2 regions of the Lentibacillus sp. Marseille-P4043 genome follow, and region 2 is predicted to be linked to the other one. Evidence: riboswitches for the same ligand, from Rfam matches in the RefSeq annotation. Region 2 holds a riboswitch; the other holds the start of a gene.
The links. A riboswitch is a leader RNA that binds a small molecule or an ion and turns the genes downstream of it on or off. The one in region 2 is predicted to bind preQ1.
Positions count from the first base shown of each region.

Region 1: another riboswitch for preQ1. It lies ahead of queC (7-cyano-7-deazaguanine synthase QueC); the one in region 2 lies ahead of C8270_RS02890 (QueT transporter family protein).

Region 1 is NZ_LT984884.1:1,789,443-1,806,217, forward strand. Features, by position in the region: gene C8270_RS08740 (TRAP transporter permease) at 1-1,244, shown strand, start outside; gene C8270_RS08745 (LacI family DNA-binding transcriptional regulator) at 1,571-2,575, shown strand; gene hxlB (6-phospho-3-hexuloisomerase) at 2,600-3,154, shown strand; gene C8270_RS08755 (bifunctional 4-hydroxy-2-oxoglutarate aldolase/2-dehydro-3-deoxy-phosphogluconate aldolase) at 3,172-3,810, shown strand; gene C8270_RS08760 (TRAP transporter substrate-binding protein) at 3,841-4,860, shown strand; gene C8270_RS08765 (TRAP transporter small permease) at 4,881-5,366, shown strand; gene C8270_RS08770 (TRAP transporter large permease) at 5,366-6,652, shown strand; gene rpiA (ribose-5-phosphate isomerase RpiA) at 6,700-7,404, shown strand; gene C8270_RS08780 (sugar kinase) at 7,397-8,347, shown strand; gene hxlA (3-hexulose-6-phosphate synthase) at 8,363-8,983, shown strand; gene C8270_RS08790 (IS1182 family transposase) at 9,225-10,778, opposite strand; gene C8270_RS08795 (ABC transporter substrate-binding protein) at 10,918-11,916, opposite strand; gene C8270_RS08800 (ABC transporter permease) at 11,953-12,714, opposite strand; gene C8270_RS08805 (ABC transporter ATP-binding protein) at 12,698-13,480, opposite strand; gene C8270_RS08810 (BCCT family transporter) at 13,653-15,140, opposite strand; PreQ1 riboswitch class I at 15,343-15,389, shown strand; gene queC (7-cyano-7-deazaguanine synthase QueC) at 15,479-16,141, shown strand; gene C8270_RS08820 (6-carboxytetrahydropterin synthase) at 16,138-16,575, shown strand; gene queE (7-carboxy-7-deazaguanine synthase QueE) at 16,572-16,775, shown strand, end outside.
Region 2 is NZ_LT984884.1:540,555-557,329, reverse strand. Features, by position in the region: gene brnQ (branched-chain amino acid transport system II carrier protein) at 1-353, shown strand, start outside; gene C8270_RS02940 (GntR family transcriptional regulator) at 395-1,051, opposite strand; gene C8270_RS02935 (DUF3298 and DUF4163 domain-containing protein) at 1,150-1,785, opposite strand; gene C8270_RS02930 (arginase family protein) at 3,059-3,847, shown strand; partial or broken gene C8270_RS02925 (EcsC family protein) at 3,916-4,651, shown strand; gene C8270_RS02920 (heme biosynthesis protein HemY) at 4,728-5,024, shown strand; gene C8270_RS02915 (DUF3891 family protein) at 5,214-5,987, opposite strand; gene C8270_RS02910 (VOC family protein) at 6,168-7,019, shown strand; gene C8270_RS02905 (hypothetical protein) at 7,024-7,425, shown strand; gene C8270_RS02900 (amidohydrolase) at 7,709-8,902, shown strand; gene C8270_RS02890 (QueT transporter family protein) at 9,408-9,893, opposite strand; PreQ1 riboswitch class I at 9,902-9,946, opposite strand; gene C8270_RS02885 (lysophospholipid acyltransferase family protein) at 10,098-10,697, shown strand; gene C8270_RS02880 (TerC family protein) at 10,815-11,591, opposite strand; gene C8270_RS02875 (CDGSH iron-sulfur domain-containing protein) at 11,946-12,146, opposite strand; gene C8270_RS02870 (acetolactate synthase large subunit) at 12,367-14,001, shown strand; partial or broken gene C8270_RS02865 (aldehyde dehydrogenase family protein) at 14,098-15,520, shown strand; gene C8270_RS02860 (LysM peptidoglycan-binding domain-containing protein) at 15,655-16,775, shown strand, end outside.

The DNA of each region.
Region 1 (16,775 bases), 1.2 Mb from region 2:
TTTCAAGTGGTTTCCTAGGTTCTATTAACGGATCAGCAATCGCAAATGTGGTGACAACCGGTTCTTTTACCATTCCCTTAATGAAGCGGACAGGTTATTCGAAAAACTTTTCTGGAGCAGTGGAAGCGGCTGCATCTGTCGGTGGCCAGGTACTTCCGCCGGTAATGGGAGCGACTGCTTTTATAATGGCAGAAACTTTAGGAATGCCTTATGCAGAAATTGCCCTTGCAGCGATTCTTCCTGGGGTTCTCTATTACATGGGTGTCATCACGGTTGTACATCTACGGGCTAAAAAGCGAGGGCTAAAAGGTTTATCACGAGAAGAACTCCCAAAAATGAAGCAAGTCCTTAAAGAGCGGGGCCATTTGTTGATCCCATTGGCGATATTAATCTATATGTTATTTGGCGGCTTTACGCCAATTTACGCTGCGGCATGGGCGATTATTTCAACTGTCGTGATTGCCGCGTTTAGAGTTAAAACACGGTTAACTATCAAGAAAATTATTGGGGCATTAGAAGAGGGAACGCGTAGTGCGCTCGGTGTTGCCATGGCATGTGCAATGGTAGGAATAATTGTTGGTGTTGCATCGTTAACAGGCTTTGGACTAAAAATGACAACAGCAATTCTTATATTAGGGAATCATACATTGATATTAACATTGTTTTTTACCATGATTGCTTCCATTATTTTAGGTATGGGGATGCCTTCAATCCCAACATATATTATTACATCTTCTATGGCTGCACCTGCATTAATTCAGTTTGGTGTTGAACCATTTGTTTCGCATATGTTTGTGTTTTATTTTGGCATATTGGCAAACCTAACACCACCAGTTGCACTTGCTGCATTTGCAGGGGCAGGAATTTCCGGGGGTGATCCAAATCGAACGGGATTTATCTCATTAAAACTGGCAGCAGCTGGCATTTTAGTTCCCTACATTTTTGTTTATTCCCCCGAGCTGCTTATGCAAGGAACTAGTGTAGTTGGCATTATATGGGTAGCCATCACTGCCGCTCTAGGAATTATTGCCCTAGGAGCTGGGTTAGAGGGGTATTTAATGGGAACCATGTATTGGCTACTTAGAATTTTATCGATAGGCGGTGCGGTAACGTTAGTCATACCTGGATTGATTACGGACATGTTTGGTATTGGCTTGCTTATTGTCGTAATCATCGTACAGTTGTTTAATAAAAAACGTACGGTACTGGTAGAAGATAATGCGAGTGAATATAAGCTATCGTAATTCCTGAGTTTTTGTGTGTTAATTGGGAAAGAGATCCCACTCTAATGGTGTTCCTCCCAAGCCTTATCTATCTTATTGTTTACTAAATAAGTTTCCATATATAAGCAGTTTTTGATGCCGCCTATCAAATGCTGCTTTTTTATGAGCAAATTTAGTATCTGAGGTCACCGCATCACCCCCCAAACACTCCTCACAAAAAATTCCAGGAAACATTCCTTGTAAAACGCTTTCTTCTGTTTTATACTTTTACTAAATCGATTTACTAAACCGGTTTAGTTTATGAAAATAAATGTATGGATCAATTTTTTGATATAGGAGAAAGACAAATGAAAACGATTACGATTGCGGATGTGGCTGAACATGCCGGTGTTTCAAAAAGTACAGTGTCCCAGTATTTAAATCAACGTTACGATTACATGGGAGAAAAAACAAAGAAACGAATCGAACAAGCGATTGAAGAATTAGAATATAGCCCAAATATTATTGCCAGAAGCTTAAAGCAAAAATCGACGAGGACAATCGGCGTTATTGTGGCGAATATACTTCATGTGTTCTCAACGCAAGTAATACGGGCAATTGAGGACTTTTGTAATGAATCCAATTTCCACGTAATTGTTTGTAACGCTGATGATGATCCTTCTAAAGAAAAGCGGTATATCGATATGTTACGTGCAAAACAGGTGGACGGAATCATTGCTTTTCCAACAGGTGGAAATGTTGCCTTGTACAACGAATTAATAACGGATAATTACCCGGTCGTATTTATGGATCGTATTATTCCAGAAGTCGAGATTCCAACTATTTTGCTTGATAATGAAAAGGCTTCATCGTTGGCAGTAGATCAATTTATAGGAAATGGTTATCGGAAAATCGGGATGGTTTCCCCGCCGATTACTCCGTGGGTAACACCTAGGTTAGAACGAATTGATGGTTTTAAAAAAGCATTACAAGCACATGCCATTCCTTTTCAACCTAGCTATCTAATAAGCGGAAAAATAGGGGAACTTGGAGAAAAGATACATGAAATGCTAACGCAAAGCGATCCTCCAGAAGCACTTGTGGCCCTAAATGATCGTGTGTTATTTGAAATACTAACGTACACGAAAGAGCACCAGATAAACATACCAGAGGACTTAGCCTTAATTGGCATTGATGATGTTTCTTTTGCAGGTTTTTACAATCCAACATTAACAACCATTGCACAGCCGGCATTTCAGATGGGGAAGAAAGCCGCAGCATTGTTACTTAATCGAATAAAGGATAAAAATAGTGTGGATGATCAAAAGGTGTATCGCTTTGAACCAGAATTAATCAAACGCGAATCTTGTTAAAAATAGAGTAAAGGTGGAATTTATATGAAGAACATCATAGATACAGTAGCAAGTGAAGTGACAGGAGTTTTAAAACAAGTGGATGCTGATGAAGCAATTGATCTGGCAAAAAGAATTCAACGTGCTAGGCGGATTTTTGTCGCTGGAACAGGTAGATCAGGGTTAATCGGTAAAGTATTTGCTATGCGACTTATGCATAGTGGATTCCCAATTTACGTTGTTGGCGAAACCATCACACCGAGTATTGAAACTGGTGATTTGCTGTTGGTTATTTCAGGATCAGGAAGTACTGGAACGTTAAAACAATTTGCGATGAAAGCAAAAGAAATTGATGCGGATGTTGCTTTAGTGACAACGAATCCCGATTCTGCGATTGGACAAGTAAGTGATTGCTATGTGCGGATTCCCGCTGCAACAAAAAAACGTCTTGAGACAGAGCCAAAGACGATTCAACCGTTGGGAAGTCAATTTGATCAATCTGCACATTTGCTTTTGGATGCTATTGTTGTTTATCTTTTGCAGCATTCGGAAGGAAATGACAATTCAAGTTTAAATCAAAAACATGCAAATTTAGAATAAACAAGGGGCGGGTTACAATGACAACGATTGAAGTAATTAAGCAAAATAAAATTGTAGCGGTTATTCGTCATGCGAATGAACAAACGATTGTTCCGGTGCTTGAAGCTTTATCTGAAGGTGGCGTGCGGGTGGTTGAAATAACTGCTGAGACGTCAAATGTGGAAAAAGTGATTCGAACAGCAGTCAAGCATGGACCAGGTGATGTTTGTATTGGTGCAGGTACGGTACTGGATCCAGAAACAGCTAGAACAGTGATGCTGGCTGGTGCAACGTTTATTGTATCGCCAACATTAAATACAGACACATTGACCTTAACGAACCGCTACGACGTATTAAACATTCCTGGTGTTTTTTCACCAACGGAAATTGTGACGGCATATGAGCATGGGGCAAAAATGGTTAAAGTTTTCCCGGCAAATGCATTAGGGCCGAATTATATTAAAAATATTTTAGGACCGCTTCAACAAGTGCAAGCGATGGTAACTGGCGGAATCAATTTAGAAAATATGAATGACTACCTGAAAAATGGCAGTGTCGCAGTTGGAATTGGCAGTAGCCTTGTAAATGTAAACAAGCTCAAGACAGATGAAGATTACCGACTATTAACTGTTAAGGCACAAGAATATGTAGCCAAACTCAGCGAACTCAAAGCATAGTTTATTGCTGAAGAAGGGAGATTTATAATAATGGGGAAAATTAAATGCGCTTTCATTCTGTTGGTATTGGCATCTGTTGCTGTTATGACATCTTGTTCACAACAAGTCGATCCGGATGGGGATGGCAAGATTAAAATAATTGCTGCACATAACCAAACATCACCTGATAGTCCTTACCAAGCGGGGATGCTGAAATTTAAAGAGGTTGCGGAAGAAGAATCGAATGGATCAATTGAAGTCGAAGTTCATGCAGGTACGATCGGTACGGAAGAATCAGAGCTAGTGGAAAAACTTCAATTGGGTGCTGCCGATGTTGTTTTGGTATCACCAGGATTTATGACACAAACAGGGATAAGAGAAGTTGATTTATTTTCAGCCCCCTACCTCTTTGACAGTTATGATCATTGGTTACGCGTTGTTGATGGAAAAGTAGGGAAGGAAATGGGCACCGTTATAAATCAGAAGTCGGATAATTCTTTTAAACTATTGGGATATTGGACGGCTGGTGTTAGACATTTTTATGGAAAAAAACCACTTGAATCGATTGATGATTTAAAAGGGATATCTATTCGCACGCAAACATCTGGGGTAATAGGAGATTTTTGGGAAGCAACTGGAGCTATTCCATCCTCGATTTCATGGGGAGAACTTTATCAAGGATTACAGCAGGATGTTGTCGACTCATCAGAAAACGCTTACCCATTTTTTGTTCAGCAAGCACACCATACGACACCAAATGGAAAATATATTACGGAAACGGCACACGACTTTACAACTCGGTTTCTGTTAATAAATGGAAAGAAATTTGATAAGTATTCTAAGAAACATCAAGAGATTATTTTAGATGCAGCTGAGGAATCGGTCAAAGCAGAACGAGAAGCAACAAATAAACAAGAAGTGGAATATAAAGAAAAGGCAATTGAAGAGGGGGCCATCGTGAATGAGATTGATAGACAACCATTCATTGACATCGCCAAACCAATTCAAGATGACTTTGCAAAAGAAATTGGTGTAGAAGGAATGCTTGAAGATATCAGGGAACTAAAGTAACTAGGGAGGTTTAAGCCATCATGAAGCGTTTTGTAAACGCACTTGAAAAAGTGCAAATCACTGTGGGTTTATTGTTTTTATGCCTTTTCTTTTTGGTGATTCTATTGCAAATAGTAACAAGATATATGGGAATCTCGGTTATCTGGACAGAAGAAGTGGCAAATTATTCATTTATATGGGCTGTCTTTATGGGCGCCGCTGTTATGGTCAACCGTAGAGAACATTTTAATTTTGATTTATTACAAAGGAAATTAAAAGGAAAAGGGAAGGTATCGTTAAATATCTTCAATGACATCGTGCTTATTCTATTTAATATTGTTATTTTTCTATTAGGTATTCAAATTGTTAACGAATTCTGGAACTATACGTGGGCAACTATTCCGGAAATGAAGATGGGATATATCTGGATTGCAATCCCAATTATGGCGATAACGATGATTATTTATTCGGCAGCACATTTAATGCAGCACGTGAAGATGGTCACCGATAAGGAGGTAAGGGGCTAATGGGTTTTCTATTAATAGGACTATTCATCGTTTTAATGTTGATTGGTGTTCCCATTGCATTTGTAATTGGAATTGTTGCTTTAATAGGTATTTTTGGTATCCCGTACACACCAGAAGCAACCGTTGCAATGAAGATGGTAAACGGACTAGATTCGTTTGTGCTTTTGGCTGTACCGTTGTTCATTTTAGCTGCTAATTTGATGAACTCAGGGAAAATTTCTGAGAAGTTAATTGATCTTGCCTTGGCAATTGTTGGTCCGATCCGCGGTGGGTTAGCGCATGCAAATATTCTTGTATCGATGATGTTTGCAGGAGTGTCGGGAGCTTCGCAGGCCGATGCGGCAGGTGTTGGAAAAATTCTTATACCGAGCATGGTGAAAAAAGGATATGACAAAGAGACTGCTGTCGCCGTTACAGCTGCATCGTCAACAATTGGCGTTGTCATTCCACCTAGTATTCCGATGATTATCTTTGCTGGATTGACGAATGCCTCCATCGGTGCATTATTTCTTGGCGGAATTATCCCAGGCATTTTAATTGGGGTTGGGATGATGGTTTTCGTATATATTATTGCGGTGAAGCGAAATTATCCAAAAGCAGCTAGACCGGAATTTAAAAAATTTGCCAAGTTGTTTGTGGAATCGATTCCAGCTTTATTAACACCAATTATTATTATTGGCGGTATCATTTCCGGATTTTTTACAGCGACAGAGGCTGCAGCGGTAGCATCGTTGTATACGTTTTTGATTAGTATGTTCTACTATAAAACATTGAAAGTGAAAGATTTACCGAAAATATTGATGGACACGCTGGCTTTAAGTTCGCTTTCCTTGTTTGCGCTCGCAACAGCAAGTGCATTGGGTGAATTAATGAGCTATTATCAGCTTGGAACGATTGCACAAGAATTTTTTGCTAATCACGTTGGTGCAGAATGGTTATTCCTTGTTATTTTGATTGCATTCTTCCTTTTTGTTGGAACATTTATGGATGCGATTCCAGCGATGATTTTATTTGTACCAATTATTTTGCCAACTGCATTGGAATTTGGCATTGATCCGATCCATCTTGGTCTAGTTGTAGTTATGACATTAGCTATCGGACTTGCAACACCACCATATGGGTTAGTGTTATTACTATCAGCTAAAATTGGAAATCTATCAATTGAAAGATCCTTTAAAGCAGTGCTGCCATATCTTGCTATTATTTTGGTAGTATTGGTGTTTATAACATTTCTACCGGATCTTGCCTTTTCAATACCAAGATGGATTAATCCTGATTTGTTTTAGACCTGGTACTTCGTTAAGCTGATAAGAATAAGGAGTGAATTGCTGTTTTGTTAAATAAGGACAATGACAAACAATTAGCTGGTAAAGAAGCAGTAAAATTAGTAAAGGATGGCATGACAATTGGGTTGGGATCTGGTTCGACGGTAAATTGGCTGCTTCAGGCGTTAGGCGAGCGTGTACAGGCTGGTTTACAAATTAAAGGGATTCCGTCGTCACGGAAAACAGAGCGGTTAGCAAAAGAACATGGAATCCCATTAACCGACCTTTCTGAAACAACTCAAATTGACATAGCAATTGATGGTGCAGATGAAATAAGTCCTGATCTAACCCTTCTCAAAGGTGGAGGAGGATCACTAGTTAGGGAAAAAATTGTGGATGTGGCAGCTAACGAATTAATTATTATTGCTGACGGTTCAAAAGTTGTCTCCCAACTAGGGGAATTTCCCTTGCCGGTGGAAGTATTACCTTTTGGCTGGGAAGTAACGGAGGCAAACATTGCTGCATTGGACTGTACACCTACCTTACGAAAAGAAAAAAACAGTCCATTTATTTCGGACAATGGCAATTATATTCTTGATTGTAAATTTCCTTCTATTAAACAGCCAAGAGAACTTCATGAACAATTAAAGTTGATCGTTGGGGTTGTTGAAACAGGGTTATTTTGTGACATGACAGAAAAAGTAATTGTAGTAAAAAATGGACAAATCGAATGGTTAACGAAAAAAGATGCTCGGGGGAATAAAAATGAATGACGTAATTACGATTGGGGAAGCGATGATTGCATTTGATCCTGGTTCAACAGGTCCGATGAAATTTGTCAATACATTTGAAAAGAAAATTGGCGGGGCGGAATTAAATCTAGCTATTGGTTGTGCCCGACTTGGCTTAAAAGCTGGTTACATTAGCAAACTGGGAAATGATGAGTTTGGTAAGTATATCCAAACATTTGCCCGTGGGGAAGGGATCGATGTTTCACAGGTTGATCTTGTTGATGGGTACCCTACATCACTAAACTTTAAGGAAATAATGGAGGATGGAAGTGTTCGAACTTTTTATTATCGTGATAAGTCGCCAACACTAACCATGACTCCGAATGATTTAGATGAGACTTATTTCCAACAGGCAAAAATTCTGCATATCACTGGAATATTTCCAGCAATTGATGAGCAGAATATTGCCATTATGAACCGGTCGATTGAACTGGCAAAAAAACACGGGTTGAAAATATCTTTTGATCCAAATATCCGTTTACGCATGTGGAGCAAGGAAAAAGCGCGTGACGTATTATCGGATATTTTGCCTCAAGTCGATATCCTGCTTGCTGGGGATGAAGAAATGGAGATCATTATTGGCGAAAGTGAGCCAGAAGCAATTATTGAGAAAGCAAAGGAACTCGGTATCTCATTCATTGCGGTAAAACAGGGTGAGACAGGATCTGTTGGGTATTATAATGGAGAAATCGTGACAGCGCCAGCAGTCAAAGCGACTAAAGTGGTTGATACGGTTGGTGCAGGGGATGGATTTAATGCAGGAATTTTGTATGGTATTTTACAAGGTTGGCCATTAGCGAAAACAATGCACGTTGCCAATACGATAGGTTCGATGGTTGTAGGCGTAAAGGGTGATAATGAAGGTTTACCATATTATGAAGATGTTCAAGAAAAACTTGGGGAAAAAGAGCGGATTGAACGATAAATAGGGGGTGTTACCGTGGAATTACAATTAGCGTTAGATCGTTTAACAAGAGATGAATGCATACAAATCGTGAAGGAAACAGAACACGCGATTGATCGGATTGAAGTAGGTACTGGAGTAATTAAAGAATACGGAATGGCGATTGTTCGGGAAATGAAGGAGCTTTTCCCAAACAAGAAAATTGTCGCTGATATGAAAACTTGTGATGCGGGTAAACATGAAGCGCGCCAAGCATTTACAGGTGGGGCAGATATCACAACGGTAATGGCGTTTTCTTCGGATTTGACAATTAAAGATACACTTGATATTGCCAAACAAACAGGTAACCAAGTGATGATTGACTTATTAGAGGTACATGACAAAGAGCGAATCAAAGAATTACTAGATCTTGGAGTGGAGTCTGTAAGCCTTCATGTTGGGAAAGATAAACAAACAGAAGGAAACTTCAATACGGACCTATTTTCACTGGTGAAAGGGTTGGACGTTGACGTAACAGTTGCCGGAGGAATTAATTTGAACACGTTACCTGTGATTATTCTGGAAAAGCCTGATACTATCATTGTCGGAAGTGCAATAACAAAAGCAGAAAATCCTGGTGAAGTAGCAAGTGAAATGCGGAAATTAGTTCAAATGTGAGAACGGGACATAGGGACAGGTTGCTTGTCCCACCATTTATTTACAAAAAACGTAATGTATATGGAAAAATCTCTGCAGTGAGGTATGGGTTATTATCAAGTGTTTAAGATAGAACAAAGCACCATAGAGGGTGACGCCTCTACGGTGCTTTTATTTCTATCGTCCTTCACACACAATTGGGACAAGAAACCTGTCCGAGGCCACTGAAATAGTACCCTTTTTATAACGCACATTTCGGGATCTAAGCAGATTTTTTTTGATTTTCTCTATTTTTGTCGGTCCATTTCAAGATAATGGTAATAAAAATAGAATTAGACCCGTTTTTAGAGGATAGTATCTTCGCTATCCTCTTTAAATTAACTGCTAATGCAGTTAATTTTGCTTGTAATTCCATGCTTCTTAGACCGTACCCCCTGGCACGATCTAATCCGTGGAAATTCTTCATCTCACCATTTTTCCATTCTTGGCAAGACCTGTTCCGATATTTTTCTTTAAATTCATCCGTCTTTTGCTCTTGGCTGTATTCGTAAAATTCAGGGGTGTTTATCCCTATCTCTAAAATTCTACCAACAGTTTTACCCGAGAAGCATTGCTCCCTTAACGGACAATTTCTACAGGTTTCTCTATCAAAATAATATCGATAGGTTTCCTTTCCATCCTTTCTCTTTTTGTAGACTTTTCTCTCTGTTTTATTCCCCTGAGCACAGAACCATTCATCCGAATCTTTATTGTAACTGTATAATTCCTCATCAATTTTATAAGCCATCTCACTTACTGGTATGTATGGTTTCGCCCCAACTTCTTTTATTTTATCAAGGATTGGCTTTTTAAAATATGCTTTGTCACCGTAGACCTCATCTATAACTATTCCGCTTTTTCGTGTTTGTTCTAGTAACTCATTAAACATCGTTCCGTCAACATAGGCACCATCACGAACATTAACTGCCGTAATGATTCTGTCTTCTGTTGTAATCATAAATTCTGTTTTGTAGCCAAAGAAATGGGATGTTTTACTTTTGTGACCAACTCTTGCATCTTGGTCTACTAGTGAACGAACGCCTTTTTGTTCCAAAAATTTAGGGTCCTTCAGAATTTCCTTCGCCATGTTTAGCACTTCTTTTGTTTCTGGTGCACTTTCCACATCTACTGTTTTTTCTACATTCGCGATGGTTTCTTCAAGGTAGGATTTCATTGTTTTCTTGGCTTCTTTATGATCCTCTATTTCTTTATAGTCTGGTATTTCTTGATTTATCTTTTCAGGTACCTCACCGTTTTCTTTCTCAACGATTTTAAATAGCTTTTTTGCGAGATGCTTCATCACTCTTTCTACAGTACACTTAAAGGTGTTCGCTTCCGAGTGTGTTGTATCGATGCTTAATCCGGATCCTCCTAAAATGCCTTTTTCAACACTTTGTCCGATGCTTTCTGTGATGATATCATCGACCGTAAAATTCCCCTCTAATTTCTCTTTGCGGAATTTCGTCAAAAGGCTTGGATGTGGTAAGTCATCTTCTGGGTTAATGCCTAGAAAATACATGTGGGCAAGGTTCAGTGAAGCCTCTTCTATAATTCGCACATCCGATAAATCATAAAGGTATTGTAGTACTAAAAGTTTTACCATGAACTCTGGCTCTTTCGCTGGTCTACCATAATGTTTACAATAGGTTTTTTCGAGTAGTTCGTTGATAAAGCTAAAATCTACCTCATCGCGAAGTATTTTAAGTATATGATTTTCAGGAATTTTACTGTATAATACGGAATAGATGCTTAATTGCATATCTTTGTCTTTAAGCATGAAAATACCCCCAGTTTGGTTGATGGTTTCTTTGCAGTTCTATTATACCAAATTTTAGGGGTGTTTTTTTAGCTTTTATTAAATTATCGAATTTTCAGAGTGACTTTTTCAGTGGCCTCAACCTGTCCCCGCGTCCCAATCACTCTACAAAACTTGTATTCACAAATCCTGTGAAATCTGGCTTCTCCTTCAAAAACTTCAAATCATAGGAGGAGTTACCGAATTGTTGGATTACCTCTGGGTCCATATCGTAAACAAAATTGGTTCGCTTCCAGGCATTTTCCATTACATCATGCTCTATTTCCTGTCCAGTAATATCTGCAATTCCATTTATTGTGATCGTGATTGCTTCATCGGGATTTTCGTTTATATATTCAACTGCCTCTTTGTGGGCATCAATCAGTTTGGTTACAAGCTTCTGGTCATCTTCAGCCAATTCTGATGTGGTGACAAATACGGCAGCTGGCAGGTTTTTACCAAAAGAGATTTCATCTGAATCGACAACAACATTTGCATCTGCTTTTGCTTCCAAAACAGATCCCCATGGTTCTGGTGCTGTGGCAACGTCGACATTGCCACTTTCGAACATGGATTGATATTGTGCTGGCTTGCCTGTTACGTGTTTCATGCTTCCGCCAACACGGTCAGATGTAATCCCTCTTTCCTTCATGTATGTTTCAAACTGAACATCGTGTGTACAGCCAACTCGCGGGGAAATGAAGGTTTTTCCTTCGATATCTTTGACAGATTTTACGCCACTATCTTTACGTGAAACAATCACTGTTCCGCCAGTTGAAGATGCTGCTATTACTTGAACATCAACACCAGAAATGAAGTTATTCATCGCTGGACCCGGACCAACAAGCCCACCTTGGATTTCCCCTGTTGCCAAAGCTTTCATAAAAGTAGATCCATCTGGGAATGTACGATATTCCACATCGACATCTTCACCTAGATGTTTTTCATACATTTCTTTTTCTTTTGCTACCATTGCTGGTGCGTGATTAAGGTTTGGAAAATAACCGATAACGATTTTTTCCTTTTTGCTTCCGTCATCAGATGATGCTTGCGAATCATTGCCACATGCACCTAGAATGAGTAAAAAACTCATGAACAGAAAAACAATGCTTTTTTTCAAGATGATTACTCCTTTCTTTTTGAGAACAGCCTTTTATTATGCTGCTTCTTCCAATCCCCAGCGTTTTAGTACTTTATTTTCAATTCGTTGAAAAACAAATTGATCGACAACGGAGCCGATGACACCGATGATAATGATTATCCCAATTACGAGACTCATATTGTTAAAGTCGGATGCATAGCTGAGTGTGTATCCTAGTCCTGGGCCTGTGCTTAGTAATTCCGCGGCCATTAGTGCTCGCCAGCTAAATGCCCATGCTAGTCTCACACCTGTCACCGCATGTGGGATAGCTGCCGGGATGACAACTTTAAAAAATAAATCCATTCCCCTTGATCCCATTGTTCGTGCTGCTTTTAAATAAATTGGTGCGACATTTTTGATGCCAATCCGCATATTCATCGTCATGACAAACGTACCGCCAATAATGACGACAAAAATGATCGCTGTTTCGCCAAATCCAAACCAGATAATAGCAAGCGGCACCCAAACAATACTCGGAACACTTTGCAATGCTAGAATCATCGTCCCTAGCGTTTCGTCGGCTGTTTTAACTTTGGCAAGCAAAACGCCAAGGATAGTGCCAATCACTAATGAGATAGCAAGGCCGATAAGTAAATGACGGAAACTTGCTAGAATATCATACACAAGTGTCATGTCTCGGAGCCCATCATAAATGGATTCGGCAACAGATAATGGACTTGGTATCATCGATTCAGGCCAGAAACCGATTAGCACGACACCTTGCCAGATCAGGATGAGCGAAACGAAAAACAGTATACGTTTAATTGCTACCGGCATGTTGCAACTCCTCTTTCATCACGTTGTCTATTTCGGTTTTTAAAATAGCCATTACATCCTCTTCTAAATTAGCTATCTCTTTTTGTGGACGTGGCCGTTGTAAATCAACCTTGAAATCAGAAATGATGGTTCCCGGTCTTGCGCCCATAACAATGACACGATCCGATAGTTTGATAGCTTCACGAATGCTGTGTGTGACAAAAACAATTGTCTTTCTGTTAGCAAGCCAGATTTTTTCCAGTTCTTCTTGTAATACGTTTCTTGTCTGTTCATCCAGTGCACCGAATGGTTCATCCATTAACAGAAGCTTGGAATCCATCGCAAGTGCTCTAGCAATCGAGACACGCTGCTGCATCCCACCGGAAAGCTCGTGTGGATAATGGTCGGCAAACTGGCTGAGGTGGACCATTTTCAAAAAATGTGTGGCGGTGTCTGCTTGTTCTTTTTTCCCCATTCTTTTTCTGAGTGGAAACATCACATTTTCTTTGACCGACATCCAAGGAAAAAGCGCTGCCTCCTGGAAAACCATGCTTTTGTCTGGTCCTGGATCTTTTATTTCACTGTTGTCCAGAAGTACCGTGCCAGCAGTTGGTTTGGTCAGCCCAGCCGTAATCGAAAGAAGCGTTGATTTGCCGCAGCCAGAAGGTCCTAATAGGGAAACAAATTCTCCTTCTTCAATGGATAGATTAATATCATTTAATACCAATAACGGCTGCTCAGTTCCACGCTGAAATGATTTGGATATGTCATTTATTTTTAAAAACATAGCGATCACCTCCGTTTAATCCCTATAATTCCTATTAGTTTTATATGAATTATAGGTATTGTACCATGGTTATCTGTCTTTTCCAATAGGCGAATGACGGATAGCGAAGCGTAAATGGGATAAAAAAATCCTGGAAAGACCGGTATCTTTCCAGGTAGTTCTCTTTCATTATTTATTCTTTTTCTTCATTTTTCACTTCATTATTCAGTGCTTTAAATAATGCGATTACCATCAAAATCATCACAAAGGAAAACGGCAGTGCAGCAATAATAATGGTATTCTGAATCGCAGTTAATCCACCGACATACAGCAAAATAAGTGCAACAGCAGATTGAGCGATACCCCAGATAACTTTTACCTTATTCGGCGGTATGAGGGAACCATTTGTTGACTGCATACCCAGTACGAATGTTGCTGAATCTGCAGAGGTAATAAAGAATGATGCAATGAGCAATATTGCAATGACAGATAGGATGAGCGGTATTGGCAACTGATCAAACATGTTAAATAACACGAGCTCTGTTGAATATTGCGTCAAATCAACACCACTGTTCTGCACATTTCCTGCTGTCGTACCGAACACTGCATACCAGATCGAGATAAAAAAGGTCGGTACAACCATCACGCCGATTAGAAATTGACGGATCGTACGTCCACGTGATACACGAGCGATAAACATCCCGACAAATGGTGCCCAGGATATCCACCATGCCCAAAAGAAAATGGTCCAGCCGTCAAGCCATTCCCGATTATCACCTTCAAGGGGAGCAGATTGAAAACTCATTTCCACAATATGCTGCATATACCAACCGAATGTCTCGGTAAACATGTTTAAAATCAACAATGTTGGTCCAACGATCAACACGACAATTAGCAGTAATACAGCAAGTACCATGTTGGTATTGGATAAATATTTAATCCCTTTACTCAAACCGGTCCATGCTGAGATAAGAAATAAAATGGTGACGACAGCTATAATCAAAAATTGGGATGTAAACCCAATATCGACACCGAATAAATGGGAAAGCCCACCGTTAATTTGCACAGCACCGAAGCCAAGCGATGTGGCGACTCCGAAGACCGTGGCAAAAACAGCAAGTACATCAATCAAAATACCAAGTGGACCATTCATTTTGTTGCCGAACAATGGCTTCAATGTTGCGGAAATTAAACCAGGTTCTCCTTTGCGAAATTGAAAAAATGCCAAGGCCAAAGCAATAATGCCATACATCGCCCAAACATGAACACCCCAGTGTAGATAGGAGTATGCGAGTCCTTGCTTGAATGCAGCTTCCGAACCAACTTCCGCTGAAGGAGAGTCAACAGCATAGTTGAATAGTGGTTCAGCGGCTCCGTAAAAAACTAAACCGATTCCCATTCCTGCTGAGAACAACATAGCTATCCATGTTGGCGTAGAGAAATCCGGCTTTTCATTGTCCTTTCCGAGACGAATTTTTCCATATGGACTAATTGAAATGATAACAGATAGGATAACCAAAGCGGACATGAGCAGTAAGTAATACCACCCAAATGATGTAGAAACGAATGCTTTTATGTTACCAGATATCGTTTCGAATTGTTCTGGAAACGTTGCACCGAAGATAACCGTTAATACAACTAAAAGTAATGTGATATAAAAAACTCTTGAAACTTTCTTCATGAAGCCCCCTTGAATATTTTGACATTATGAAATTAACATTACCAAACCTCAACATGCAATGCAATTTTCAGAAATGCGTTTATCTTAAATGTTTATATATATGTTGGTGCTGTTATGCTAGGAAATCCCAGAAATAGCCATGACAGGTGACCGAAAACGTGATAAAGTAGAAACATAACAAAAAAAGAAATCTGCATATGTTGCAGGAGAGGTTCGAAATTCCATCCCTCGATAAAAAACTAAGGAGTCGAAAACAACACGCTGCTTAGTGTTGTTTTTTTGATGGAAAAATTGTTGAAGCTCTTCTTTTTGAGATGCAAAAGAGAGGGGAAATGAAAATGAATAATAATAAGGCAGTTGTGGTGTTTAGCGGTGGGCAAGATAGTACGACATGCTTGTTCTGGGCTAAGGAAAAGTTTGAACATGTGGAGGCTGTTACATTTCAATATGGACAGCGGCATATTGAAGAATTGGAGTGTGCTAAGGAAATTTGCCAAACGCTAGAAGTGCCACACCATGAATTGGATATGTCACTATTAAATCAATTAGCGCCGAATGCACTGACAAGGAATGATATTGCAATTACTGAAGGGGAAGGCTTGCCATCAACGTTTGTGCCGGGCAGAAATTTACTGTTCTTTTCTTTTGCGGCCGTTTTAGCTAAACAAATCGGCGCCAAACATATTATTACAGGGGTGAGCGAAACTGACTTCAGTGGTTACCCAGATTGCCGTGATGGCTTTGTGAAGTCATTGAATGTGACCTTGAATTTAGCAATGGATGATCAATTTGTGATACACACGCCGTTGATGTGGCGGGACAAATCAGAAGTGTGGGAATTAAGTGATGACCTAGGCGCCTTTGAATTTGTCAAAGAGCATACACTGACTTGTTACAACGGTGTGAAGGGAAGCGGCTGTGGAGAATGCCCGTCATGTAAGTTACGCCAACGAGGACTTGAGCAATATGAAAATAGACGGGAAGGGGAGATTGCCAAATGATGCAGCAAATTTATCCCGTTCCAAACCATGATTATTCGTATGAATTAAATAAGGACTTTCACTTTGCAGCGGCACATTATATACCAAGTGCAGATGCTGGCAAATGTCAGCATACACATGGGCATACGTATTTTGCCAATATCACAATTGGCGGCGATAAGCTAGATGATTTAGGTTTTTTGGTAAATTTTAAACAGATCAAAAACATCATTCACAAACGGTTTGACCATGGAACATTGAATGATGATCCTGCTTTTTCTAACGAGCAGCCGGAAAAATTTCCAACGACGGAGATTGTCGCTCAAACGATTTATGACATCATCGAAGACCATTTGAAAACATTGCCTAATCGGCCAGTATGCTTACAAGTTTTTCTACGTGAAACACCAACAAGCTACTGCATCTACCGTCCAAAGGGGGATGATGTTAAATGAAGCTGCCAGTACTAGAAATATTCGGGCCGACAATTCAGGGAGAGGGAATGGTAATCGGGCAAAAAACAATGTTTGTCCGGACCGCGGGCTGCGACTATTCTTGCTCCTGGTGTGATTCTAAGTTCACGTGGGATGGATCAGAAAAGGAAAACATCCAAATGATGGAGCCGGAAGATATTTGGGAGGCATTACAGGAACAA
Region 2 (16,775 bases):
TCGGTTTAGCAAATATTATTACGTATTCGGTTCCTGTTCTAATGTTCCTATACCCGCTTGCGATTGTTTTAATGATTTTAACGTTTTTGTCACCTTTGTTTAACCATTCACGATTCGTTTATGTGTCAGCAACGGTTGTTACGTTTATCATTAGTGTTATTGATGGATTAAAATCATTATGTGATTCATTGGGAATTAATTACTTTGGATGGTTGCAACAGATTGTTTCTTTTTATGAACAGTTTCTGCCATTATACAATCAGGGGCTTGGATGGTTCTTCCCAGCCTTAATCGTTATTGCACTTACAGGCACAATAGTCCGGGTACAACGGTTATCTCTTGTTGAGGCATAAAATAAGCCGGCTTCCTTAAAAGGGAAGACCGGCTTAACTTTTTAACTTAATTTATGAAACTCATCAATTGCACGAAGCCAATTTTCCCGCATAATTGCTGAAACTTTTGTGATGTTGCGATCCTTCATTAGTGTAATGATGGTATCATGTTCTTTTATCGACTTCGCTGTTAGGATAATGGAGTTATGAAAAAACAATCTTCGGACATGTGACTGCAAAAAAGCGACCATTTTGTGGATATACGGGTTATTGGCAGTATCGACGATGATCTGATGAAACTCTTCATCAATTTTAAGTGCTGAAAAATAATTTTCCAAACGGATTGCCTTCGCAAATTGTTTGTTTGTATCTTCGAGTAATGTGATGACCTCATCGGTTAAATGCGGGATTGCCAGTTCTGCTGATAATGCTTGCAGTGCCGCTAAAGGTGGAAGGAGGTCATTAATGGACTCCCTTTCCACATCTGTTACTTGTGTTGCCTTTCCGGGATACATTTTCACAAAACCGTCAACCTCAAGAAGTTGCAACGATTCACGGATTGGTGTTCTACTGACTCCGAGCGCTTCCGCAAGTTCCGAGTCATTCAACTTTTCCCCAGGCTGCAAAGTACCGTCTATAATCCATTTTTGTAATTGGCTAAATGCGTTTTCCTTGGCAGATTTGCGGATTGGTTTGGAATGATCTGTTGGTATCGGCATTACAATTCATCCTTACTAAATTTTTTATCGTTTATTTAGTATTAGTATACATGAAAAATGCTTATTGGTATATGCAATATATCATTATATTCCATGAATTATTGGTTAACTGCCATTTTGCCAAGTGGTCCATTTTCGTCAAGGATATCGGTTAGTTCAAAGACAGAAATAGGGAACATTGGAAATCCAAAATAGTGAGGTGTGATTTCGATGGGTTGGAAATAAAGTACAAGTGATTTGTCCGCAATATAAAAGTCTTGGTTAGGTGATATCTTTGAAAGGCTATCCAACAACGGGATGTCTCGCTCATTGATTTGTTTTTGGATGATACTTGTGAGAACTTCTACATAATTGCTTCCAGGCTTAAATAAGTCTTTCAACTGGTATTGTTTTCCGGTTTTGCTATCAAACGTTAATGATTTCATTATCGTCAAACCATTTGCATGATGATATGCCATTGCGTAATTGGATAGTGAGAGACTAAGAATATTACGTTCATTAGTCTTGATTTCATAAGAGCCGATCATTTCTGCAAATGAATTAGCGCCTTGCTGTTGATACTGCTGTTGATACTGCTGGTGGATCAATGTTTGGGCTAGATGAGAGATTGTATGATTAATGGTTTGCTGTGAATGTACATTTTGTAAGCCAATCACTTGTGGGTAATAAATAGTGGTACCTTGTTGTTGGAGGGCCATTGTTTGAATGGAAACAGGTAAAGCTTGAGATGCCATGTCTATCATTCCTTTTTAGAAGAGTTTACAGTATCTTATTCATAATCTGGGATAATGTCCCTGATTCACAGGCGTTATATTTTTGGAATCATGTTCTCGGATTTTTTATTAGTGACTCAACTTTCGCACCAATAAAATAAGATCAAACAGTTAGCTGGGGCAAACTTGGAGCGTTTCTAACAACCTTGGTAAACATAAAGACTATTTTCTAAAAGATTGTGACTGCGATTATTCGTCCCCTCGAAAGCATTTGTGTTTTATATATAAAATGCGAGGTAACTAAGAAATTGCTCCCTCGCCGTTCCGGAAATACACTACGCTTTCCGGGGGCGGCTGCTGAGCCTCCTCGTGCTATGGTGCTCGTCGCGTTGCAAGTAATTTCGATGAAGTAGCGCTCCTCGCAACTCGAAGCTTATTCGGTGGATGTTTCGCTCGTCGCTCTGCGGGGTCTCACCTAGGCCTTTCCTCCCCCAGGAGTCTCCGCGTATTTCCTTCACTGGTATTACATTTACTACCGTTAACTGTAGTAGTATGTGTTCTACCGAGCCACATTCTACCGCTTCACTAGTCCGGGTGAGTGGAGGGTGGTGACTCCTCGAAAAAGAAAAGCACTTTTTCTTCGTGCGATGTATCGCTGGCGTAGCCTTCCTTGTCCTGCGGGAACAATGGTTTTCGGTGGGGCGAGTTAGCGCAGCCCCAGCACGTGTCCGAAGACCCCGCAGAGTGGTTTGAAAAGGAGGGTCGACTAAAACCGTCCTTTGCGGACAACGTCGACATACCCCTCGCCGGGGCAAGGAGGCTGAGGCCGTGCCCGCGGAAAGCATCCACCCGGAACGATCCCGGACGGCGGGAAATGCGCATACTTATAGAAAAAGAGCCCAGCAGTCGAAGTTTGTTTAAATGCGATTAATCCAAAGTCAACTTAAGCAGTGAATCTTCATCCTTCCTCATTTTATCAAGGCTTATTTGTCCATTTGAAGCTGCGAAAGTTGAGTTAGTGACATATTTTTACGGAAATGCTATACTTAATTCTGCGATGAGCTGATTTGTGTAAGTCAAAGGATACGCAATACATGTGAATGTGAACACATGATCTTTTGCCGCAAATTTCGTGAAGACGCCTGTACATTGTACAGGCGTCTTATTTTGTCTTGATCTATTTTTCATTTAAATGTCGAACAGAAATCTAACAATTAAGAATATAGAAGTGCTATAATTTATAGTAGAACATTAGGTTGCTTTCTATTCGTAATTAGATGGGGGTTTAAGGAAAATGGATAGTAATGTTACCGTACTAAACTTTGACCAAACGTATCATAAACAATCCTTTCTACAAGCTGAGAATTGTGAATCACTAGATTTTGAACAGATGCCGAGTACCAATTTGTTTTGTGAAAAAGAGTCCTTATTCCAGATTGATCAAAGGCTTAGACAACGAAGAATGAGTCAGATAACATTTCTGGGGAGTGGTAATTATCATTATGTTTCCTACTTATTATTGTCAGAGATACAAAGGCCATTTTCACTAGTGTTATTTGACCATCATACTGATATGTTTCCCAGCCCAAGTGATTCGTTGATTGCCTGTGGTTCATGGGTGCGGGAGTCACTAGAAAAGTTACCTATGCTAAAAAAAGTAATTATAATCGGTGTAAACGAAGATTGGCAACAGCAAATACCTTCGTTCGCTGAAGAAAAAATGGCCGTATACTCGAAACAATCCCTTCACACAGATTATTCCAACACAATTAAATCCATTATGAAAGAAATAGCTACAGACACAGTTTATATAAGTATTGATAAAGATGTATTGGATCTTAAAGAGGCTGTTACAGCATGGGATCATGGAACAATGAATTTAAATCAGCTTATGGAAATTGTTGAAAAGATCATCTCCGACAAGGATATTAGCGGTATTGATATTTGTGGTGAATATCCAATTAGCCCAACAAATGAATACAATAAACGAACAAGAGAGGCAGTAAAGAAAAATGAACGTGCAAATCGCATAATTATAGAACATTTAACACAATGTATTGGACTTAGCCCCTCCTTCAATTAAAAAAAGGAAAGACCATGATTTTCCTGATAAAATAAGGAGATCAGTTTGAATTAGAGGATGATATAAAAATGCCTGAATATGAAATAAAAGTATATGAAGAAATTCAAGCTTGGCAAAGGAAAATCTTAAAGCAGTCGAATCTACTTAACCGGATGTCAAAAAAAGCACAAACAAAAATAAACGGGATGATTCCGGAAAAGGTTCATCGTGTGATAACGGAAAGTATAAAGAACATGGTAAAGGCAACACTGTTTGGTTCAAACCTTATTCAAAATAAAAGGCAATCTAAGGGTATGAAGTCTTTACGATCGAGATGAACTGCTTCGGGAAAAGCTATCATCCTATCGGAAAACTGCGGTTGTAGAAGGAGCAGGGACAGGAGCGGGTGGCATTTTTCTTGGCCTTGCTGATTTCCCGCTGTTACTATCGATTAAAATGAAGTTTTTGTATGAAGTAGCTAGTATATATGGGTTTGACGCAAATAGGTATGAGGAGCGCTTGTTCATTCTTCATGTTTTCCAGCTTGCTTTTTCAAATGATGAAAAACGAAAAGATACATTTCGCATACTAGAGAACTGGGAGGCAGAAAAAGAAACGCTTGTCGATATGGATTGACGAGTGTTCCAGCAAGAATACCGAGATTATATAGATTTTGTTAAAATGCTCCAATTAGTTCCAGGACTTGGTGCGATAGTTGGTGCATATGCAAACTACAATCTCCTCGATCATCTGGGGGAAACGGCAATGAATGTATATCGAATGAGACTGTTGAACGAATACCCAAGGGATTATTTAGGGAACTAACTTTGAGTGTCTAATTTGTAATTCATACGAAAAACTGAAAAAATATAGAGTGAATAAACGGATGGGAGATAGTTAAATGAAATGTAAAATAAATCGCAACGCAGCTAAAGTTCTAAAAAAAATGTTGGAAAATGAGGAAGCAGAAGGGAAAATGATTCGTGTATATGTGACACACCTTCATGGTGATCATGCACATTACGACATTGAACTGGATACTCCGACAGAAAACGATGAGGTTGTAAAAACAGACAAAGATATTGATATCATCCTAGAAAAGGGCAATGAATATTTAGATGGTATCTGGATTCAATATTTTTATGTGCCAGAGGAGGAAATGGTTATTACGAATTCTTCCATGGGAATGCATCATTAATAAACAGCAACCACTTTTGTAGTGGTTGCTGTTTTCTACGCCTTAATTTTTAACCCCAAAGCCTTGGCGAATCCGATTGTTTGGTCAGATGATATCGTAAGGCTTCCATGTTATATTAAGCCGTTCAAATCTACTTGTATATAAACTAATTTCATTCAGTGGTGTGTTAGCATATGTGGGATCTCTTCTTTATTTTTCATCTGAAATAAGGTTTAGTTTGATTTCCTGGCAGGCTGCTTGTACATAACTAGGTATTAATCCATTACTATAAATGGCACCCTTTTCAACTAGTTTTTGCTTTAACACGATGGTTATGGGCTCTTCAAATGGAAGGCCTGGTAATATGATTGTATCCGGGTCTTTCCATTTAGGAGTTAACTTGGAATGATCAAGGAAATTTAACTTCTTAGAAACCGGGATCCCATCACGGAAAAAGGGGTGTTCATTTTCCTTTTTGCCACCGGGTTCATTTAGACATATGTATAAGGACAGGTTGTCAGATAGTTGCAGTAGATCATAATGGATAGTAAAAAGCTGTTTATCAAAGGATGGAAGTTTTGTAATTATCCGTTTCTGCCGTTCGTTTTCTTGATTTACAAATGCTTGCCCTGCTTTGGAAATATCATTTGCGAGAAAACGTTTATAATGTTCACTACATAATAGACCTGCATAGGAATCCTTTTGTTCAACTTGATCAATGCCATTTTTGTAAAAAACAAGCTTTGCAGGAGCGGGGAAGTCAATAAATGTGTAGGGTGCTTGTTTTTGATCATTCCAAAAAGGCTGTTCATCGATTGGCTTCCATGCACAGTCATGATGAAAAATTGCATATTCAACAGATTTTCTCAACTTTGCTCCCGGAAATGAGGATTCTTCCCAGTTGGCAATAAGTTCACCAGAAATGTGTGCATGGTTATCTTGTTCAATCATAATAAAATCATTGGCATGTTCACGTACAATCATGAGATCATCCTTTCAACTGTATTTATTTTCAGTATACAGAAAAATAATCCTCCGTTATAGCCTGCACGTAACAAAGAATTGACAAAGGGTAGTGTAAGAAATATAATTACTTACATAAAGTAATTAAATATAAAAAAGTAATTTATATACTTACAATGATTATAGAGGGGGAATATAAACATGGAAAAACAATTTTTCAAAGATCCAGCAACATATGTTGGGGAAGTTTCGATTAATGTTACAGATTTGGAACGTTCATTAACATTCTACAAAACGATTGTTGGATTCAAGGTGCTTGAACAAACGGAACAAAGGGCAGTATTAACGGCAGACGGAAAAACACCATTACTAATATTGGAACGGCCTGCTGATGTTGTGCCAAAAGTAGGGAGAACGGCTGGACTCTACCATTTTGCTATTCTGTTACCAACGCGTGCGGACCTATCAGCATTTTTACGGCATATAATTCAAATGAGAGTACAATTAGGCGCAGCAGATCATTTAGTGAGTGAAGCGCTATATTTTTCTGATCCAGATGGGAATGGCATTGAAGTGTATCATGATCGTCCATCATCTGAATGGAGTTGGGAAAATGGTGAGGTTTCCATGGCGACTGAACAACTTGATGGGGATAGTATTCTTGCTGAAAGTGCTCAGGAGTGGAACGGATTGCCGGAACAAACAGTTATGGGTCATATCCATCTCCATGTTAGCGATTTGCAAAAAACAGAAGAATTTTATATAAATGGACTGGGATTTACCGTTGTAACAACATATCCCGGGGCACTGTTTACATCAACTGGGGACTATCATCATCATATCGGATTAAACGTCTGGAATGGAGTTGGTGCGCCAATGCCAACAAAAAATAGTGTCGGGCTAAACTATTTTACACTTGTTTTTCCAAATGAAAAATCTAGAACAAGTGCGGTTGAGCGGTTGCGGCAGATTGGTGCCAATGTAACAAATGAACAGGATTATTATGTTACAGAGGATCCATCTGGGAATGTTATTCGGATGATGATGGACTGACAAAGTGGGGAAGTCGCCGGACGAGAGCGAAAAGTCGCCGAACGAGAGCGAAAAGTCGCCGGACGAGAGCGGAAAGTCGCCGGACGAGAGCGGAAAGTCGCCGGACGAGAGCGGAAAGTCGCCGAACGAAAGTGGAAAGTCGCCGGACGAGAGCGAAAAGTCGCCGGACGAGAGCGGGAAGTCGCCGGACGAGAGCGAAAAGTCGCCGGACGAGAGCGAAAAGTCGCCGGACGAAAGCGAAAAGTCGCCGAACGAAAGCAGAAAGTTGCCGGACGAGAGCGGAAAGTCGCCGGACGAAAGCGGAAAGTCGCCGAACGAAAGCAGAAAGTTGCCGGACGAAAGCGAAAAGTCGCCGGACGAGAGCGGAGTTCTGTATCCCTATCAAAAAAGGAACCTGCTAAACTAAAATGCAGGTTCCTTTTATTTTAATTGAAAATATGGCCGATTTTTTCCCTGTTGGTTGAATTTCAAGCGCTTTTAGATTATGGAGAATTTGTTCCGCCCTCGCGGCACCTAGAATCGTAAGTGAATGTAAATAAGTAGGATCGATATTCCTGCTCATACTAGTACATAAGAGTATAATTTAATTGTGGATTGAAATCATAGGTTTAGCGTGTATGTAAGGATTTTAATCAGTCGGTTCATGGATATGAATCTTATTGGTAAAAGTAAAAAGGGGAGGTATTTTTTTGAAAAACAAATTAATAGAAATGCTAGCGGAACGTAAAGATGAAATGATTGAAATTCGCCGGTATCTGCATGAACATCCTGAATTGTCCTTTAAAGAAGAAAAGACAGCCCAATATATAGCCGATTTTTATCAAGGAAAAGATGTAGAAATGGAGCGAAATGTGGGAAATGGTTATGGCATTATTGTCACGATAAATGGTGGAAAATCTGGTAAAAAAATTGGGCTCCGTGCAGATTTCGATGCACTGCCAATTACCGAAGAAACGGATGTAGCGTTTAAGTCAAAAAATGATGGTGTCATGCACGCATGCGGTCATGATGCACATACAGCCTATCTATTAATTCTTGCTGATTGTCTTATCCAGTTAAAAGATGAGATTCCGGGGACAATTAAAATTATTCATCAGCATGCAGAAGAGGTTCCACCCGGTGGAGCAAAAAGTATTGCTGAATCCGGCCGTCTGGATGATGTTGATAACATTTTTGGTATCCATGTATTACCATTGGGCGAAGCGGGAGTTGTTGGCTATCATAGTGGCTATTCTTTTAACGGAAGGACCTATTTTAAATTAAAAATTCAAGGTGTTGGCGGCCATGGTTCTTCTCCACACCTAGCGAATGATTCCATTGTAGCGGGCGCGCATTTTGTTACAGCCGTTCAAACCATTGTTAGCCGTCGATTAAATCCGTTTGATGCAGGAGTTGTCACGGTTGGTTCGTTCGATGGAAAAGGAACATTCAACGTCATTAAAGACAGTGTGGAACTTGAAGGTGATATACGTTATGCGGATGAAAAAATTCAAAAGGTCATTGCCGATGAATTTCAACGAATTGTAAAAGGGGTTGAAGAAGAATTTGGTGTGAAATGTGAGCTTACGTATACTGCTGATTACCCACCATTGTACAATGATCCTAAAGTAACTGAAATGGTTGCACAAAGCCTACAAAGTATCGATGATAAAGATATAACAGAAGTAAAGGAATTTCCAAAGATGGCACCGTCTGATGATTTTGCTTATTATCTGGAAAAAATCCCTGGCTGTTATTTTTACATTGGCTGTACACCAAAAGGAGTGGAAAATCCATACTTTAATCATCATCCGAAGTTTGACATTGATGAAGATGCCATCCTTGTTGCGGCGAAATCGGTTGGACAAGTTGTGTGTAGTTATTTTGGGTTAGACCAGAACTAAAAAATGTAAAGGAAGCAGCTTTAGCAGTGCAAGGCTGCTTCTAAAAAAATAAATAGGAACACTTGTTTTGTTGAAATGGTGTAGTATATTAGAAATAGAAAAACACCTCAGTCATTCCTCTATAAAAAATCCCCCAAAGGAAGTGTTATAATGGTTCTCACGACACTGGTGCGCGAAGAATACTCCCAGTACACCTATCATGACCACTTATTCAAAGAATTAATCCACACATTTTTGCAGAATTTTCGGAAATGTTTTATCCGGAAATTCATCGACATGTTGATTTTTCTGCTATCAAACCATAAAACTAAAATTGAATATTTAAAGGAAAAGATTTAACACAAAAACATCCCAGGATTTTTTGACTTGTTTGTCTTGGGATGTTTTTGCATACGTATATCCTCTATTTTTGTATTCGGATGGATAAAAAGCTTTTTTTAGTGACGTTGTTATGAAATAAAAAGAGAATTCACTCCCTAGTGAACTCTCTTTTACGTCCGTTTAGTTAAATTAATTTATCAAACTTTACACGCTTATTAAGGGCATACATGATTGGCATCCCCACCGCCATTACAACAAATTCACCGATAGCTGTTGTTAACCATGTAAATAAAAATGGTGCTCCGAAAGCTAGGCTTAATTCCCAGGCAATAATAAACATGGTAAATGTGAAGACAAGTGTGTTGATAATCATTAAAAGCCATTTGTTTTTAATATACCGCGCAATTATAATCGTAATTAATAATGAAATAATGGATTGCGATACCCCAAAAACAAGATCATACATACCTAATGGCGAAAAAAAGAAATTAGATAAAAAGACGCCTAATACAATTCCGAAAATGTACTTTTTGTTAAAAACAACGAGGTGATTTAGCACTTCCGGGACACGAAATTGGATATTGGTAAATCCAAAAGGCTGGATTAGTAACGACACTGCAATATAGACTGCAGCCAGCAAGCCGTTTGTGACAAGTGTATTTACTTTCATATTCTATTCTCTCCTTAGTTTTTTAACGTGGGATGGTCTCGAACCACGTGTCTTAAAAAGCAACTATTTCATTATAAAACTTTATCGGGTAAAATCAATAGGGAAGTGGCTTACGCAATAAAATTCCTTTGTATAGTACCAGGTGTTAATATCATATGTTAAAATAAAGGAAGCAGACTTTAAGATGGGGGAGTTGAAGATAACATGTATTATTTCGCTGCGTATCTTTTAAAAATAATATTGAGTCTATTTGGAAACATAAAGATATATAAAAGAGAAAATTTGCCACAATCAGGTGGTTATGTTATAGCCTGTACACATACAGGCTGGGTAGATATATTATGGCTTGGCATATCCGTATTACCAACGAAAATACATTATATGGCAAAAAAGGAATTGTTTCAAAACGGCGCATTAAAATGGTTAATGAACAAACTTAACGCATTCCCCGTTGATCGTGAAAATCCAGGGCCGAGTTCGATTAAAATTCCACGAAAACTACTGTCAAAAGGCGAAGTTGTTGGTATATTTCCAAGTGGAACAAGGACAAGTGACGAAGTTCCTTTAAAACGAGGGGCTGTAACCATCGCCGGTCATTCTAAGGCTCCTATTGTGCCAGTTGCATATGTGGGACCTAATAATTTTAGTGATTTGTTTAAACGTAAAAAGCCTCGTATCATTTATGGCGAGCCGATATATTTATCAAAAGAACTACCTAAAAAAGAGGCACTGGAAATAATGATGGAAGACTTAAACGATGCACTAAACAAGTTGAAACAAGAGCTAATGACATATCAGAAATAGGTATAGGAAAAACCCTGTCACAATATGAAATGTCCCTTTGTTAAGGATATTTTAATAAGCAGCAGGGTTTTCTTATGGGTGGAACTGATTCAATAGCATGGTTGTGAAATTAAATCTTTAGGAAGAGGAGCCGTGTTTGATCACTCCTTTTTTCTGTGAGCTACCTTTACCTGAAAGAAACCAGCCAATTACCGCAATGGCAAGAAGGACTCCCCAGAAGGTAAATTTCCACCCGGTACTATGGGAAAAGTCGTCAGGTAATAAGTTGACTGCCGGATGCGCCAAGGTTATAACAGCAAGTTTTACACCGACCCATGCAACAATCAGATATGCGGTTGTTTCTAAGCCTGGTCGCTTGTCAAGCAATGTAACAAACCAGGTGGCAGCGAATTTAATTAATATTAAACCAGCTATTCCCGCGATGACTACAATTGCAAACTTTCCTCCGTCCATTCCGCCGAATTGCGGTATTGGGGTTTCAGGAAGTGCCATGGCTAGTGCAACAGCTGCCAGAATAGAATCAATCGCAAAGGCGAGATCTGCAACACCAATTTTAGCTACGGTAGACCAGAAGCTATTACCAACAGGGACCTTTTTCTCCTTTTCCGAACCAAAATATTTTCCGATTACATTCTTTGCACCTAAGTAAATAAGGTATGCAGCGCCGATTGCTTGGACCTGCCATACATTTACTAGGAAGGATATCGTGAATAGGGCTGCGAATCTGAAAATAAACGCACCGATAATACCGTAGTTGATAGCACGTTTTTTTTCATCATCTGGCAAGTGTTTAGCTATTACCGCCAGAACAAGTGCGTTATCAGCAGACAAGATCCCCTCTAGTCCAATTAATACTAATAATGTCCATCCATACTCAAGCCAAAGTGATTCCACATCGACTTCTCCCTTCTGTGAATAAAAAAATAGAGGCTTTTACCAGTTATGTGGTAAAAGCCTCTAAAAAATACAAGACCTTTACCACATTGGCAAAGGTCTTGCTAACAACGCCGTAAGTTGCCAGTAAAGCCGAGAGTGTAATCACTCTGTAATGACGACTTTACAGTTAAAGCTACTCCCCTTTGAAAATCTACTTTCATTTAACCACGTTATGAATCATCTGTCAATGCTAACCTATTTTCGCTAGTAGACGAATAACTAACCTTCAGTTGTACATTGATCAGTTGTTAGTCTTGATTTTAAGTACGGGTTTATCAACGTCTTAGAACCCTTTTATTGCTGTTTTCCCTCTTATTCAGCTCGCGGTGAACTTTCAAATTCAACTTTTTTATGTGTCCCATCACAAAATGGTTTGTTGGAGGAATGTCCACAACGACACAATGAAACCGCCTTTTTTGTTTGAAAAGTGTTTCCTTCCGCATCCACCACTTCAAATGAGCCTGTTACAACATAAGGGCCATTATCGTTCACTTTGATATTTGCATCTGCCATTCTATCACCTCCCTAATAGTTTAAACAATACATGAACATGATAAACAAAATATAATTTAAAATTTTGGGAAAATAACCCTTGTCTATATTCTGTCTGTAGATTTCACCATCTGTCAAGGAGTTATTATCGACAAAGTTTGTGCGATATCTCACTAAAACATAATTTCATTGTGTTATGGAATACTATACAAAACAAAAAATTAGAGGAGGCATCATACAAATGAAAGCTTCGGATTTGTTTGTGCGCTGCTTGGAACAGGAAAATGTCAACTACATTTTTGGTATTCCTGGAGAGGAAAATACAGATCTCGTTGATTCGTTGATTGGCTCTAATATTGAGTTTATTGTTGTCCATCATGAACAAGCGGCTGCTTTCATGGCTGATGTGTATGGTCGCCTGACAGGAAAGCCAGGTGTTTGCTTGGCAACGCTTGGTCCTGGTGCGACAAATTTACTAACGGGAATCGGGGATGCCTATCTTGATTATGCTCCTGTTGTGGCAATCACTGGACAGGCTGGACTTGAGCGGATTCATAAGGAATCACATCAAGCCGTTGATATTGTTGGTGTTTTTGAAGAGATTACAAAATGGAATCAACAAATTCGTGTTCCTCATACGATACCTGAAATTATTCGCAAAGCATTTAAGACAGCGGTTCTCGATAAACCTGGTGCAACGCACATCGAACTACCAGAGGATATTGCCATGACGGATACAGAGGGTGAGGTATTACCAGTCACACCAATCCCGATATCCCGGCCAGCTGAAGAAGAGGTCAAGAAGGCGGCAGAAATTATAAACAAAGCGAAGAAACCAATTATTCTAGCAGGAAATGGTGTTATTCGCGATGGTGCAACAGAAATGCTGCGAGAATTTGCAGAATCTAAAAATATTCCGGTTGTAAATACGTTTATGGCAAAAGGAGTTTTACCATCTGATCATCCATTAACACTGTATACGGTAGGAATGCAGGCGAAAGACTATGTGTTGTGTGGATTTGATCGCGCGGATGTGATTATTACTGTAGGATATGATTTTGTCGAGTATTTGCCGAAATATTGGAATGATGAGGCTATGAATCCAATTGTTCATTTGGATACATTACCAGCCGAGGTCGATGCTTATTACCCAATCGAAAGTGAATTGGTTGGCGATGTGAAAGAGACATTGAAAGCTTTACATTCCGATGTAGAGAAAAAAGAACTTTGGCCGGAAGTAAAACAGTTAAAGTCTCAGCTTGTCGAAAAACTTCACGCTTCTGATGAGGTATCAGGAAGCCCGGTTAAACCACAGCGAATTATTGCGGATTTGAAGAAAGCTGAGAAGGGTGAGGCAATTGTCATTTCTGATGTTGGTGCGCATAAAATGTGGGTTGCCCGTATGTATCAACCGGAAAAGCCGAACCACACCATTATTTCAAATGGTTGGGCATCAATGGGAATTGCAGTTCCCGGAGCAATAGCTGCAAAGTTAGCAAATCCGGATAAGCCTGCTGTAGCTGTTACTGGTGATGGTGGCTTTCTCATGAATGGTGTTGAATTAGCAACGGCAAAACGACTTGGACTGGCTTTTGTAATTGTTATTTTTCATGATGCTAAATATGGGTTAATTGAGTGGAAGCAGCTGAACAAGTATGATCGAGCAAATGCAATTGAATTTACAGATCCGAATTTTTTAACATTTGCTGAAAGCTTTGGATGTAAGGGAATCCGGGTGAAACATTCAGATGACTTACTACCAGCGTTAGAAGAAGCATTTTCTAGTGACAACATTGTTATTGTTGATGTTGATGTAGATTATTCGGAAAACGTAGAGCTATCAAAAACACTTGGTGATTATATTTGTAAACTTTAGTGAGATGTTCAATTCTACAATAACTAACAAATTCCAATAGATCATTCGACAAAATCCGGGGAGTGACAGGCACTGCCCCAAAGGAGGAACCTAAAGATGACAAAGGAATGGCAATTATGGATTGGTGGCAAATGGCGAGAGGCAAAATCGTATGAACCATTAAAGAATCCACATACCGAAGATGAACTTGCTCAAATTGGACAGGCAGAGCCAGGGGATGCTGTAGAGGCTATCGTAGAGGCACATGCCGCCTTCCAGAAATTTAGAAAGTATCCAGCACATGCTCGGGCCAAAATTTTAGCGAATGTTGCCACTATCATGGAAGAACGTAGTGATGAATGCGCCAAAATCATTGCGATGGAGGGTGCGAAGTCAATTCGAAATGCACGTGAAGAAATAAGTCGTACTGTCCAAACATATCGCTTTGCGGCAGAAGAGGCGAAGAGTAATTATGGTGAACGGATTCCAATGGATGCAGCTGAAGGGGGAGAGAATCGGTTTGGCTTTACAATTCGAACCCCCATTGGTGTGGTGACAGCTATTACTCCATTTAACTTTCCTTTTAATCTTGTTGCACATAAGGTAGGTCCGGCGATTGCAGCGGGAAATTCAATTGTACTAAAACCTGCTGAACAGACACCGTTAAGCTCATTGTTTCTTGCAGAGATTTTTAAAGAGGCCGGCCTTCCAGATGGTGTTTCCGGGTAAGGGGGATGTATTGAGTGAAGCGTTAACTACTCATCCCTATGTGAAAAAGGTGACATTTACAGGTAGCGTAGAAGTTGGTCACATTATTCAGCAACAAGCAGGATTTCGTAAACTAACCCTTGAGCTTGGGTCAAACTCTCCTTTTATTGTTGATGAAGGAGTAGACATTGACAAAATTATTGAGCGTAGTGTAATGGGTGCTTTTTCTTACAATGGGCAAGTGTGTATATCGGTTCAGCGCATTTATGTCCATCAATCACTATACGAAGAGTTTCTGGAACGATTTGTCACTCGAACGAAGCAGCTTGTAGTTGGTTCTCCATTGGACGAAAAATCAAATATAACAGCTGTTATTTCAAGAAAATCGTTAGAACGCTTGCAAAGTTGGCTAGATGAAGCGGTTGAGGAAGGTGCAAAAATTGAATGTGGTGGAAAAGTAAAAGGAAATGTGATGAAACCAACTGTTCTGACAAATGTAAATCGCAATTCAAAAGTATCTCGTCTTGAGGTTTTTGGGCCAATCGTTTGCATTTTCCCATTTGATACATTAGATGATGCGATTAATGAGGCAAATGATTCAAGGTATGGATTGAATTCGGGCGTCATGACACCAAGCCTTGAACGGGCATTTTACGCTGCAGAGCGGTTGGAAACAGGCGGTGTTATTGTGAATGATATTCCAACATATCGGATTGACAACATGCCTTATGGCGGCTGGAAAGACAGTGGTGTTGGCAGGGAAGGTGTTAAATACGCTATGGAAGAAATGATGGAGCAAAAGTTTATCAGCTTTAAGACAGGTGATCAATAAAACAGGACCCGCCCCTATAAAAGGGGCGGGTCCTGTTTTTATATAGTCAATTCGTTCTTAGTCAGTAAGGGCGTAACAGGACAGATGTCACATGAATAGCATAGGAATAGACATTACAATTGGAGGAAATAAATATGCAAATTCATGTGGTACAACAGGGGGAAATGTTATGGACGATAGCACAGCGCTATGGTGCCGATGTAAATCAAATTATATTAGTAAATCAATTAGATAACCCGAACGTTCTCGTGGTAGGCGAGTCGTTGGTAATTCCAATTCCTTATCGTGAATATGTCGTTCAACCTGGAGACAATTTATGGGCAATAGCACAACGTTATGGTGTAACACTCCAGGAGCTTGCTTCAGCAAACAATATTACAAATCCTTCCCAGCTTTATGTTGGGCAAATGCTTGTGATCCCTTACTTTTCCCATATTATCCAACCGGGGGAATCACCCTGGACGATTGCTCAAAAGTATGGTATAACGCTCAACCAAATAATCCAAATGAACAATATTACAAATCCGACCACGCTATACCCAGGGCAAATTTTACGAATACCTATGGGGAACAGACCTGTAATAGAAACAAACGCCTATACAACTGAACTAAACGAACAAGGAAGGGGGGAAGTGTTATCTCTAGGAAGATATTTTACCTATCTTTCACCGTTTATGTACAGTATGCAAACAGACGGAACAATTACAGAAATGCAGGAGACTCCAGTTTTGGAAGCAGCCAGAGCCAATAATGTATCCCCACTACTTGTTTTGACAAATTTTACGGAGGGTAGTTTCAGTTCTGATTTAGCCGCCTCTATTTTAAGGAATCCTGAACTACAAGAGACCCTAATTACAAATCTGTTGGAAAAAATACGGGCTAAAGGTTATACAGGTGTGAACTTTGATTTTGAGTATGTGTATCCGGAGGACCGTGAAAATTATAATGCATTTTTGCGCCGTGTTGTAGCTAGACTCCATCCTGAAGGGTTAATCGTTTCGACAGCTCTTGCTCCTAAAGAAAGTGCCGAGCAAGAGGGGTTATTATATGAAGCACACGACTATGCCACTCAAGGTAACATCGTTGATTTCGTTATACTTATGACTTACGAATGGGGATGGGCTGGTGGCAGACCATGGGCCATTGCGCCAATTAATAAGGTACGTGATGTGCTAGATTATGCCGTTACTGTTATTCCGCGTAATAAAATTATGATGGGGATGCCGTTATACGGACGTGATTGGAAAATTCCTTG